Regions from separate parts of the Salinicola sp. RZ23 genome, predicted to be linked through region 2. Evidence: predicted binding sites of a transcription regulator. Region 2 holds the regulator's gene; each other region holds the start of a gene.
What was found. The regulator sigma-54, encoded in region 2, starts transcription at its own class of promoters, with help from an activator protein. The targets are predictions, from matches to a motif close to TGGCACNNNNNTTGCTNT.

Region 1: a site for sigma-54 is predicted at 2,249-2,266, ahead of glnT (type III glutamate--ammonia ligase). Genes of this name have one in related genera too.
Region 3: a site for sigma-54 is predicted at 2,017-2,034, ahead of glnA (glutamate--ammonia ligase). Genes of this name have one in related genera too.

Annotation. Positions count from the first base shown of each region.
Region 1 is NZ_PZJK01000009.1:10,406-14,526, reverse strand. Features, by position in the region: gene DOM67_RS09390 (glutamine amidotransferase family protein) at 1-729, opposite strand, end outside; gene glnT (type III glutamate--ammonia ligase) at 783-2,117, opposite strand; gene purU (formyltetrahydrofolate deformylase) at 2,791-3,657, shown strand; gene folD (bifunctional methylenetetrahydrofolate dehydrogenase/methenyltetrahydrofolate cyclohydrolase FolD) at 3,654-4,121, shown strand, end outside.
Region 2 is NZ_PZJK01000012.1:125,806-129,926, reverse strand. Features, by position in the region: gene DOM67_RS12520 (HPr family phosphocarrier protein) at 1-73, opposite strand, end outside; gene rapZ (RNase adapter RapZ) at 60-974, opposite strand; gene DOM67_RS12510 (PTS sugar transporter subunit IIA) at 982-1,461, opposite strand; gene raiA (ribosome-associated translation inhibitor RaiA) at 1,472-1,780, opposite strand; gene DOM67_RS12500 (RNA polymerase factor sigma-54) at 1,896-3,320, opposite strand; gene lptB (LPS export ABC transporter ATP-binding protein) at 3,733-4,121, opposite strand, start outside.
Region 3 is NZ_PZJK01000008.1:28,981-33,101, reverse strand. Features, by position in the region: gene DOM67_RS09270 (DUF4124 domain-containing protein) at 1-297, opposite strand, end outside; gene glnA (glutamate--ammonia ligase) at 480-1,886, opposite strand; gene DOM67_RS09260 (polysaccharide deacetylase family protein) at 2,330-3,325, shown strand; gene DOM67_RS09255 (nucleotidyltransferase family protein) at 3,509-4,045, opposite strand; gene DOM67_RS09250 (transporter associated domain-containing protein) at 4,075-4,121, opposite strand, start outside.

The DNA.
Region 1 (4,121 bases), on a different contig from region 2:
GAAGCCGTCACGGGTACCGATGGCGAACGTGAAGAAGCCATCCAGATCCTTCAGGGCCCCCTTGAGCGCCTGACTCAGGGAGTCTCCCTTGGCCAGACGCCAGGTCAGATACCCCGCCGCCACCTCGGAGTCGTTATCGGTCTCGAAGACGATTCCTTCCCGCCGGAGCTTGTCGCGCAGACGGTTGTGGTTGGAGAGCGAGCCGTTGTGCACCAGGCACAGATCGAGCCCCGTCGAGAAGGGATGGCTGCCCTGCAGCGTCACCGCACTCTCGGTGGCCATGCGGGTGTGCCCGATGGCGTGGCTGCCCTTCATGCCCTTGAGGTTGAAGCGCTCGGCGATGGTAGCTGGCAGTCCCACGCCCTTGAGGATCTCGATGCTCTGGCCCGCGCTCAGCACCCGGACCCCGGGCGCCTGCTCGGCGAGCCAGGCGCGCAGCTCGGCCTCAGGGGCGGCCAGCTTGAAGACCGCCACGCTGGCGTTGCGATACCAGTCGTCGACGCCAGCAAAAGCCGCGCCCAGCCGGTCGGCCAGATTGGCCCAGTCGTAGTCGGCGTCATCGCTCTGCAGCGTCAGCTTGATGCCGGCGTCGTACTCGTCGCCGTAGATCGAAAAGCCGGCGCTGTCCGGCCCGCGCTCGGTCATGGCGACCAGCATCGGCTCGAATAGCGCACCCAGGCGGCTCTCCCACGACGGGTTCTTGAGGTAGAGCCCCACGATTCCACACATAGCATTGTCCTCTCTGCGCTCGCCGTTCGCGGCGAGTTCGGGTCTATCGTTGATCAGAAGAATTCGGCGTAGCGCTCGATCTCCCAGGCCGAGACCTGGCGGCTATAGGCGGTCCACTCCTCGCGTTTGACGGCGATGAACTCGTCGACCAAGCCAGGTCCGATCACCTCGCGCAGAACGGTGTCCTCCGCCAGGGCGTCGATGGCCTCCTTGAGCGACTGGGGCAGAATGCCGATGCCTTCCTCCCGGCACTGCTCGGCGCTCAGCGAATACAGGTTGATGTTGTGCGCCTTGCCGGGGTCGAGTTGGCGGTCGATACCGTCCAGGCCGGCGGCGATCAAGGCGGCGTGCACCAGATAGGGGTTGCAGCCGGCATCGGGCAGGCGGAACTCCAGGCGGCCGTAGGGCACCCGGACCATCGCCGAGCGGTTGTTGTCGCCATAGGCGATGAACACCGGCGCCCAGGTCGCGCCACTGTTGGAGCCGCCGTTCACCAGCCGCTTGTAGGAGTTGACGGTGGGCGCAGCAAAGGCACACAGCGCCGGTGCGTGATGCAGCAGCCCGGCCAGGAAGTGGTAGGCGGTGCGCGACAGGCCCAGCCCCTGGGGATCGCTGTCGTCACCGAAGACGTTGTGTCCGTCGCCATCGCTGATCGAGAGGTGGAAGTGCATGCCGTTGCCTGGGCGATCGGCATGCGGCTTGGGCATGAAGGAGCAGACCATGCCGAGATCGTTGGCGATCTCGCCGGCCGCCATGCGCACGAAGGTAAAGCGGTCCGCCGAGGTCAGCGCATCGCTGTAGGTGTAGTTGATCTCGAACTGGCCATTGGCGTCCTCATGATCGATCTGGTAGACGTCGAAATCGACCGCCTGGAGCGCCTCCACCAGGCGTTCCAGGAACTCGCGGGAACGCGATAGTCCCTTGTAGTCGTAACAGGGCTTGGCCAGGGTATCGCTATCGTCGACCGCCAACAGCTCACCCTCCGGCCCACGCTTGAACAGCGAGAACTCCGGCTCCAGCCCGGTGTTCAGCGTCCAGCCCTTCTCTGCCAGTCGTTCCAGCTGCTTGAGCAGCACCACGCGGCTGTCGTACTCGTAGGGCTGATCGTTGACATGACCGTTGCAGACCAATCGCGCGTATCCCGGCTGCCAGGGCACCAGCGACAAGGTCGCGAGATCGCCACGGGCCATGAAGTCAGGTCCGTGGGGCTCCATGCCCAGGCCACTGACCGCGAAACCGGCGAAGCCGGCGCCCTTCTCGACCACATCCATCAGGCAGTTGGCCGGCACCGACTTGGTCTTGGCAGCGCCGTGGATGTCCACGAACTGAGCGAGCAGGTAGCGGACATCGTGCTCCTCGAGTAGTTGCTTGGCGGCTTCAGGCGTCATGTCAGGTCTCCTTCATGCGTGGCGAGTACCGGGAACGACATGGCGCTCTCCTGAGCCATCGGACTTTGCCGACGCCATGCAGGCTACGCCACGCACCCAATTCCCATCAAGAAATTTTATTTCTCTTTAAGAAAGCACCTTGCATGCCAGAACCGCTGCGGCGCCCGATAAAATTCACGGTAGGGCCGCTAGGAACCTGATTTACAGGCAGTAAAAAGTTTCTGCTGTGGGTTCTGGCGGTCGTCTCTGCTCTCGCTCTCCTGTCTCTGCCACCTGCATTGACCTCGCCATCGCCTCACGACGGTGCAAGCAGCGCCCTGACGCACCCTTATCGCTCAAGCCGAGGCCCCACGCTCTCGTCCTCCGGCCCAGGGAGACGTGCCTCATCGGCCGAATGAAAACCGCAACTACTTGTTTATCAGGGATTAACGGGCGTTTCCGGTATACACCCAACGATATGGCACGACGAAACTGGCAAGCTTGTTGCTTGACTAAAGGGAATCTTTTTTTCTTTTCAGGAAAACTCGATTACCGCATCATCTGGCCCGGAGAGCCCTTCGAGATCACCGAGACACCCGAGCGCATCGCCAAGGGCCGAGCCCGATATCCACTGCCGGGGCGCCAATACCGACACCCCGGCCACGTCCCGCCCAAGACAAGAGGAAGGCAACACATGGTCCCGACAGACGACAGCTACATCATCAAGATCTCCTGCCCCGCCACTTCCGGCATCGTCGCCGCCGTGACCTGCTTTCTCACCGAGGGACAGTGCTATATCAGCGAGCTCGCCCAATACGACGACGAGGCGCTAGGCCGCTTCTTTCTGCGCGCCAAGTTTCGCTTCAACGACGGCGTGAAGGGCGATATCGAGACACTCAAGGGCGACTTCGCCGGCGTCGCCGAGGACTTCGACATGGAGTGGGCCATCTATCACGATGCCCAACCCATGCGCGTGCTGCTGATGGTCAGCAAGTACGACCACTGTCTGGGCGACCTGATGTACCGGCAGCGCAAGGGGGAGCTGGACATGGAGATCACCGCCATCGTCTCCAACCACCTTGATCTGCGCCCGATGGCGGAGCGTGAAGGCATCCGTTTCGTCTACCTGCCAGTCACGCAGGACTCCAAGGCGCGCCAGGAACAGGCGCTGATGGAGATCGTCGAGGAAACCGGCACCGAGTTGGTGGTGCTGGCTCGTTACATGCAGATCCTCTCCGACGACCTGTGCCAGAAGCTCTCCGGCCGCGCGATCAACATCCACCACTCCTTCCTGCCCGGCTTCAAGGGCGCCAAGCCCTATCACCAGGCCCATGAACGCGGGGTCAAGCTGATCGGCGCCACCGCCCACTATGTAACCTCGGACCTCGACGAAGGCCCGATCATCGAGCAGGAGGTCCAGCGGGTCGATCACACCTATCGCCCCGAGGACCTGGTCGCGGTCGGCCGCAATACCGAGACCGTCGCCTTGTCCCAGGCGGTCCGCTACCACCTTGAGCATCGTGTCTTTCTCGACCAGAACAAGACGGTGATCTTCCGATGAGTACGACAACGCCCGAAACGCCCCTGACGACATCCATCGATGGCAAGGCCTGTGCCGAGCGCGTGCTCGACGAGGTCGCCGACGACGTCGCCCGTCTCGCCGACGAAGGCATCATCCCCGGCCTGGCCGTGATACTGGTGGGGGAGGATCCCGCCAGCCAGATCTATGTGCGCAACAAGATCCGCAAGGCAGAAGCGGTCGGTATCCGTTCGCTGGAGTACCGCTTCGACGACACCCTGCCCCAGGCGGAACTGCTCGCGCTGATCGCCCAGCTCAACAACGACCCCGAGGTCAACGGCATCCTGGTGCAGTTGCCGCTGCCGGCAAATATCGACGAGGCATCGGTGATCCAGGCCATTCTGCCGGCCAAGGACGTCGACGGCTTTCATCGCCAGAACGCCGGTGGGCTCTGGCAGGGGTTGCCCTCCTTGGCGCCCTGCACGCCCACCGGCTGCCTGCGGCTG
Region 2 (4,121 bases):
ACTGCACCAGCTTGGTCGCGGCCCGGGCGTGCAGGCCGCGGCGGTTGGTCAGGCGCAGTTCACGCGTCGGCATTGCCACCCCGCTCGGCAGGCATGTCATCGGAGAGGGCGGTGTGCACCCCGAGTTCGCGATGGCGTAGACGGATATCGACGTCGTCGTGACGGAAGTGGTGCGCCAGGCGCTCGATCAGGTAGACCGAGCGGTGATGACCGCCGGTGCAGCCCACCGCGACGGTGAGGTAGCTGCGGTGGCTGGCCAGGTAGGCCGGCAGCCAGCGGATCAGCCAGGCATGGATATCGCCGGCCATGGCGTGCACGTCGGGGTACTGCTCGAGAAAGGTGACGATCTCGCCGTCGCGGCCGTCGAAAGCACGCAGGTTCGGGTCCCAGAACGGGTTGGGCAGGCAGCGCACGTCGAACACCATGTCGGCATCCAGCGGTACGCCGCGCTTGAAGCCGAACGATTCGAAGGTGAGCGTGAGGCGGCCGCCGCTGTGACGCGCGACCTGTTCGCTGATGCGGGCACGCAGGTCGTGGACCGAGAGACCGCGGGTATCGATCACCAGATCGGCGACCCGGCGGATCGGCGCCAGATAGCCCTGCTCGTTGTCGATCGCCTCGGCCAGCGTCATGTCGTTGCCGCGGGTCAGCGGATGGCGACGACGGGTGGCGGAGTAGCGTTCGAGCAGCACCTTGGCGTCGGCGGTGAGGTAGATCACCTGGGTGTCGATGCCGCGCTCGCGCACACCTTCGAGCAGCACCGGGAAGCGCTCCAGCGCCTCCGGCAGGTTACGCGCATCGATGCTCACCGCCACATTGGGCCGCGACGGCGGTGCGGCCCTGAGCTCGTCGATCAGCGGCGCCAGCAGATTGGTCGGCAGGTTGTCGATGGCGTAGTAGCCGAGATCTTCCAGCGCCTGCAGCGCAATGGATTTTCCCGACCCCGAGCGGCCACTGATGATGACGAGTCGCATGCAGTCTCTATCCGTCTTCGCTGTCCTGATGATGGCGAATGGCGTCGATCAGCGTGTCGTGGAGCGCGTGCTGCGAGCCGGCCTGGCGCAGCTTCTGGCGCACGCTGCCCTGATTCATGATGCCGGCGACCTCGGCCAGCAGCGAAAGGTGGGCGTCGTCGGCCTCCTCCGGCACCAGCAGCACGAACACCAGATCCACCGGCTCGCCATCGATGGCATCGAAGTCGATGGCATCCTCGAGGCGCATGAAGCCAGCCAACGGCGTCTTGCAGTGCGGGCTGCGGGCGTGCGGGATGGCGACCCCGTTGCCGATGCCGGTGCTGCCCAGCCGCTCGCGTCCGATCAGGCGGCTGAACACCTCCTGACTGTCCAGGCTGGGCGTATTCTGGGCGATGAAGGTGCTGAAGAATTCCAGCAGACGCTTTTTGCTGCCCCCCGTCACACCGTAGAGGGTGCGTTCGGGGGGCAGGATGGTTTCCAGAGTGATCATCGGGGAATTAGCGGGCGCCTGCGCCTTGCGCGCGGGCCTGTGCCTTCTCTTTGTGTTTGACCAGCTGGCGGTCCAGCTTGTCGGTCAGGGCGTCGATCGCGGCATACATGTCGATATCGCTGGCTTCGGCATGAATGTCGCCGCCCGCTGCGTGTAGCGTGCAGGCCGCTTGCTGACGCTCTTTCTCGATGCTCAACGTCACCTGAACGTTGGTGATGTTGTCGTAGTGGCGCTCCAGACGTGCGAGTTTCTCGTCGACGTAGTCCCGCAGGGCGTCGGTCAGTTCGACATGGTGGCCGGTGACGTTCACTTGCATGGCGCGCTCCTGTTGCGGCTTATGTGGCACCTCTGATTGTAACCCTTTTCTCCGCGCTGCAAAGGGATCGCGGACGATTGATCGCCATGCGCTCGCGTGAATTCTAAAAGTCCAATCAAGACAGTCGCTTACGTTCGCTCGAGGCGGGGATGCCCATGGCCTCGCGGTACTTGGCCACGGTGCGCCGGGCGACGCTGATGTCGGCCTGCGCCAGCAGCTCCACCAGCTTGCTGTCGGAGAGCGGCTTGCGCGGTGACTCCTCGCCGATCAGCTTCTTCAGGCGTGCCCGAATCGCGGTGCTGGAGACGCTGTCGCTCTCGCCGCGTTGCCCCACCTGACTGGAAAAGAAGTACTTGAGTTCGAACACCCCGCGCGGCGTGTGGATGAACTTCTGCGTGGTCACCCGCGAGATGGTGGATTCGTGCATGTCGACGCTGGTGGCGATGTCGGCCAGGATCAGCGGCTTCATCGCCTCTTCGCCGCGCTCGAGGAAGTCGACCTGGCGCGCCATGATCTCGCGCCCCACCCGCAACAGGGTGTCGTTGCGGCTGGAGAGGCTCTTCATCAGCCAGCGCGCCTCCTGCAGGTGCTGGCGCAGAAAGGTGTTGTCGTCGCTCTTGTCGGCGCGCCGGATCAGCGCGGCGTAGTCGGGCTGGATGCGCAGCCGCGGCAGCGCCTCGGCGTTGAGCTCGATGCGCCAGCCATCGCGGGTCAGGCGTGCCACCAGATCCGGGATCACATAGTCCTGCTGGCTGTGGTCGAAGGCCTGGCCGGGGCGCGGGTCGAGGGTGCGGATGGTGGCGATGACGCGGTCGAGCTCGTCGTCGTCGAGGCGCAGGCGGCGCTTGAGCTGGCGCCGGTCGTCGCCGGCCAGCGCCTCCAGGAACTGGCGCACCAGGCGCTTGGCCTGGGGCAGCAGTGGGGTATCGCCGGGCAGCGCGCCGAGCTGCAGCAGCAGGCATTCGCGCAGATCGCGGGCGCCCACGCCGGTGGGGTCGAACTGCTGCAGCCGCAGCAGTACGCGCTCGAGGTCGGCGCTGGTGCACGGCTCCGAATGCTGCTCGCGCAGCCCCGCGGTGAGCTCGTCGAGGGTGCCCTCGAGATAGCCGTTGGCGTTGATGGCGTCGATCAGGTAGTCGCCGATGAGCCGTTCGCGGGGATCGAAATCGCCCATGGCGAGCTGCCAGGCGAGATGGTCGTGGAGCGTGGTGCCGGCGGCGTTGCGCTCCAGGTCCGGCCACTCGTCGGCGCCGGCCGGGGCGGCGCTGGCGGCGATGTCCTGATAGGTGTCGCTCCACTCGCTGTCGAGGGCGAGCTCTTCGGGAATATCGCTGGCCCACTCCTCCTCGGGCGTCTCGCTGGCCGCCTGCTCGGCATACTCTTCGTCCAGCTCGAGCATGGGGTTGGCCTCGAGCGCCTGCTGGATCTCCTGGCGCAGATCGAGCGTCGACAGCTGCAGCAGCTGGATCGCCTGCTGCAGCTGTGGCGTCATTGTCAGCTGGGCGCCGACACGCAGTTGAAGTGAAGGTTTCATGGACATGGCATGGACACGGGAAAGGGCCGCGGTGGCCGTCGATAGGTTAACCCTACGTTACTGACTGCCCCGGTGGGATGCAACGCTTTGAGCGCTAACTTTATGCAAGAAATATGCCACGGTGCGTTCGGCTTGGGTGTGCAGAGGCTTTGAGAGGTGCGCCGCCCGCCGCGAGTGACGCAGTGGGCTGGGGAGGCGGAAGGGCCTTGGCGCGACGCTGGACTTTGTACGCAAAGTCGGCGAGCGAAGGCCATACCGGGGCGCGTAGCTAAGGCAAAAATCGGCGAAAACGGACCGGTCTGGCGCTCCAGTTTACGGGGTGTAAATGAGCATTTTGACGGGGGCGCCGACCTCGGGCTGGCGATCCCGCCGATTTTTAACGCCGAATTGTCGAGCGCAGGTAGTTTGCGTCTCGAGTCTAGAGTCGGAACTCGTGCCCCAGATAGACATCGCGCACGCGCTGATTGTCGAGGATTGCCTCCGGGCGCCCCTCGGCGATGATCTGTCCATCGCCGACGATGTAGGCGTTGTCGCAGATATCCAGTGTCTCGCGCACGTTGTGGTCGGTGATCAGCACGCCGATCTCACGATCCCGCAGCTGGCGGATGATGTTCTTGATATCGCCCACCGAGATCGGATCGACCCCGGCGAAGGGTTCGTCGAGCAGCACGAAGGCGGGCTCGGTGGCCAGTGCCCGGGCAATCTCCACCCGCCGCCGCTCGCCACCGGAGAGCGACATGCCCAGGTTGTCGCGGATATGGTCGACGTGGAAATCGCCCAGCAGCTGCTCCAGGCGGTCGCGGCGCC
Region 3 (4,121 bases), on a different contig from region 2:
ACGCCCGGTGGGCAGGGTCGTGCCGTCGGCGGGGCTCAAGATCTCGAAGCGTGAGTAGGCCGCTGCCGCCTCGGACGCCGGCGTCTTGCGCGGTGTCACTGCCGCCCCCGCGGCGCCCTCGGCCGGTTCCTGCGGGTCGACCACGCTGATCGGCGCCAGCTCGACCCGCTGGCCGCCGCTCGGGCGGTCGCTGTAGACCACGTTGCCCTGGGCATCGATATGCCGGTAGACCGGCGACGCCAGCGCCGCGCCCGTCACCCCGGCGGCGGTCATGACGCCCACCAGCGCTCCTGCCATGAACCGTCCGCGGCGGCGCCACCCGCGCCGAGTCCCACGCTGCCTGTCGCTACCCATCAGAGTGCCTCTCCGCTTGCCGTTTCCGCTCTCTATCGGCCGCAGACGAAAAAGCCCCACCGAAGTGGGGCTTGTCGTCGAGCGCGAACGCTATCGTTCACGGATCTTCGCTCACTGGCCGTCGTTTACAGGCTGTAGTAGAGCTCGAACTCGACCGGGTGCGTGGTCATGCGCAGACGCTCGACATCTTCGCCCTTCAGCTCGATGTAGGCATCGATCATGGAGTCGGTGAAGACGCCACCTTCGGTCAGGAAGGCGCGATCCTTGTCCAGCGCTTCCAGAGCCTGATCCAGGCTGCTGGCGACGGTCGGAACCTTCTTGCCCTCTTCCGGCGGCAGGTCATAGAGGTTCTTGTCCATGGCATCGCCAGGATGGATCTTGTTCTTGATGCCGTCGATGCCGGCCATCAGCATCGCCGAGAACGCCAGGTACGGGTTGGCGGTCGGGTCAGGGAAACGCGTCTCGACACGCTTGGCCTTCGGGTTCGAGGTGTACGGAATACGGATCGAGGCGGAACGGTTACGCGCGCTGTAGGCGAGCATGACCGGCGCTTCGAAACCCGGCACCAGACGCTTGTAGGAGTTGGTCGAGGCGTTGGTGAAGGCGTTCAGGGCACGCGCGTGCTTGATGATGCCGCCGATGTAGTAGAGCGCCATCTCGGACAGGCCGGCGTATTCGTCACCCGCGAACTGGTTCTGACCATCTTTCCAGAACGACTGGTGGACGTGCATCCCGGAGCCGTTGTCACCGACCAGCGGCTTGGGCATGAAGGTCGCGGTCTTGCCGTAGGCGTGCGCCACGTTGTGGACCACGTACTTCAGTTCCTGAACTTCGTCGGCCTTCTTCACCAGGGTGTTGAACTTGACGCCGATCTCGTTCTGGCCGGCGTTGGCGACCTCGTGGTGGTGCACTTCGACCGACTGGCCGATCGCCTGCAGCGTGTTGCACATGGCGCTACGGATGTCGTGGAAGCTGTCGACCGGGGGCACCGGGAAGTAGCCGCCCTTGACGCGCGGACGGTGCGCCAGGTTGCCACCTTCGATCTGGCGATCGGTGGACCAGGCACCCTCTTCCGAGGTGATCTTGTACATCGAGCCTTCGATGTCGGACTTGAAGTGGACCTCGTCGAAGATGAAGAACTCGGGCTCCGGGCCGAAGAAGGCGGTGTCGCCCAGACCGGTGCTGTTCAGGTAGGCTTCGGCGCGCTTGGCGATGGAGCGCGGATCACGCTCGTAGCCCTGCATGGTGGCCGGCTCGATGATGTCGCAGCGCAGGATCAGCGTGGCGTCTTCGGTGAACGGGTCGAGGAAGCCGGTACCGTCTTCCGGACGCAGGATCATGTCCGATTCGTTGATGCCCTTCCAGCCTTCGATGGAAGAACCGTCGAACATCTGACCATCTTCAAAGAACTCGGCGTCGACGGCGCTGGCCGGAATGGTGACGTGCTGCTCCTTGCCCTTGGTATCGGTAAAGCGCAGATCGATCCACTTGACGTCGTGTTCTTCGATAAGGGCGAGGGTTTTCTCAGACATGTTGTCCTCCACTGTGAGCCATGGCTCGATTCGTTGGCGAATGTCCAACACCGCTTTTTAGCATGTGACCCGGGCGCTTGCCCATGCGTGCAACCGCTGCCCGCGGATCGATAAAGCGTGTTACGAAACATGAGCAAGTAATGTGCCAAAATGAGGCAGACACGCATACAAGCATAATAACCCGCTGTAATAGCGTCTTTTTTTGCCAAATCCTCGATGCACTAAAATCGTCTAAAAAGGGCTTCAGGTTCATTCTGGTGCGTCATGAGCGGGCCAGCGCACCAAAAAGGTCAGCCAAAAGGCCAACATGCACCAAATTGAAGCATCCTTTAACGGTGCAAGTTTGCGCACCGCCCCTTTTCCACGGCGAGCAGGACAGAGATACTGGGGGAGAGAGGGCGCCTTCGCCGCCACCGTCGCTCCCTGATCACGGAAGGCTACACATGCCCAGGCTGGATCGACCACAGGACGTGGTACAACGCTTGCGCGGCCATTGGCGGCGCAGCCTGAGTGAGCCGCTATGGGGGCGCAGCGCCATCCTGGCGCTCAACCGCGTGCTCGACAGCGAGGACGAAGCCCGCCTGCCGCATCGACGCGACACCTGTCTGGGCCCGGAGAGCCTGGCGAACCTCATCGCCACCCTTACCGAGAGCGCCCAGATCGTCAGTCTCGAGAGCGCCCTGCAGCTCCATCACGATCAGTTGCCACGCATTGCCCTCACCATCGACGGTGGCTGGCGCGACGTCGCCACGCGGGTACATCCGCTGCTCGAACGCCTGGCCTTCCCCGCCAGTGTCTTTCTTCCCGACCCGACGGTCCGCCAGCCGTGGATGCCGGACCGCGCGCTTATCGCCGAGGCGCTCTGGCACGACGAGAGCCCCCACGGCCGCGTCGCGACCCGGCTCGCCGAGCTCGGCCTGCCGGGCGCGCCCCGCGGCGGGCAGGACGAGCGCAAGAGCCAGGCCATCGCAGAGTGCCTGCAGGCGCAGCCAGCGGCACAGGCGCCGCGTCTCAAGGAGATCGCCCAGACGCTGTGGCAGGAGGAGCTGGCAGGCAGAGAGAAGATGGAGCCGGCGCTGGATGCTTTCAGCGTGCGCCGACTCGATCAGGCCGGGCTCTTGCGCTTCGGGCAGTTGACCGACGTCGCCGCGCTCGGCGCCAGCGCCGATGCCCGGCGCGCGCTGCAGACCGGGCAGCAGCGGCTATCACGGCTGTGTCGCGAGCCGTTGACTATCCGCGCCTGCACCGACCCCGGCGATATCGAAACGCTCGACCGCTTCACCCGGCTCGATGCCGATGCCCGCTGGTTGACGCGTGCGCCGGGCTGGCTGGAGCCCAGCAGCGACACCCGGCGGCTGCCGCGTTTCGTCATCGGCCAGCCCCTCGCCAACAGTTCGGGAAAACTGTTTGATTGGCTGCTGGGGCATCTGTCCCACTAGGCTTTTCCTGACAATGACGCTGCCTGACAAGAACGCTTCCCGACAAGGGCGCTTCATGACAAGAACGCTGCCTGACAAGGACACTCTCTGAAAAAAGGGCACGTCATGAAAAGCGCGTTTCATGAAGAGCGCGTTTCATGAAGAGCGCTCTCCCGGAAAAGGAGTGCGCTCGGCCCGCCAGCCTCAGGCCGGCATGACCCACAGCTTGGGCCACTGCTGGCGCCAGCCTTTCGCGGCGATACGCTGGTAGAACACCGCCGCATCGCCATGGTGCGGGTTGTGCGACAGCTGCCCCGCCAGCAGCGAGTCGAGCCCCAGCGGGGCACTCAGCCGCAGCGCCCCCGACGCCTCTAGACGCACGCCCACTGCGGTCTCGCGCTCGACCCAGTAGCGCATCGCATCGCTCGCGGAGGCGTAGGGCGCGTGGCCGTGGCGTTGGTGCATGCGCGCCTGGTTCTTGACCGACCAGGGCAGCCCGCTGGCCGCGCGCAGCTGCTCGCTCAGCGCTCGATCGCGTGCCTCACGGGTGTCGTCGGGATCGTGGAAGATCAGATCGATATCGTTGAACGGCGTGCGCTGCGCGTACCCGTGCAGCCGATCCCACACACAGTTGCGCACGAAGCCGGCGGCCAGCCAGGCATCCGGCAGTGCCAGCTCACGCGCCTGCTGGAGGGCGGCCATACGCAGTGGGTCCTGGGCGATCCAGACCAACAGGCGCATGGCAGCGAGGTTCCCCGCCGCCTCGGCGCTCACTCGGGGCTGGCCAGACACAGCCGTACCCGACGGATACGATGGC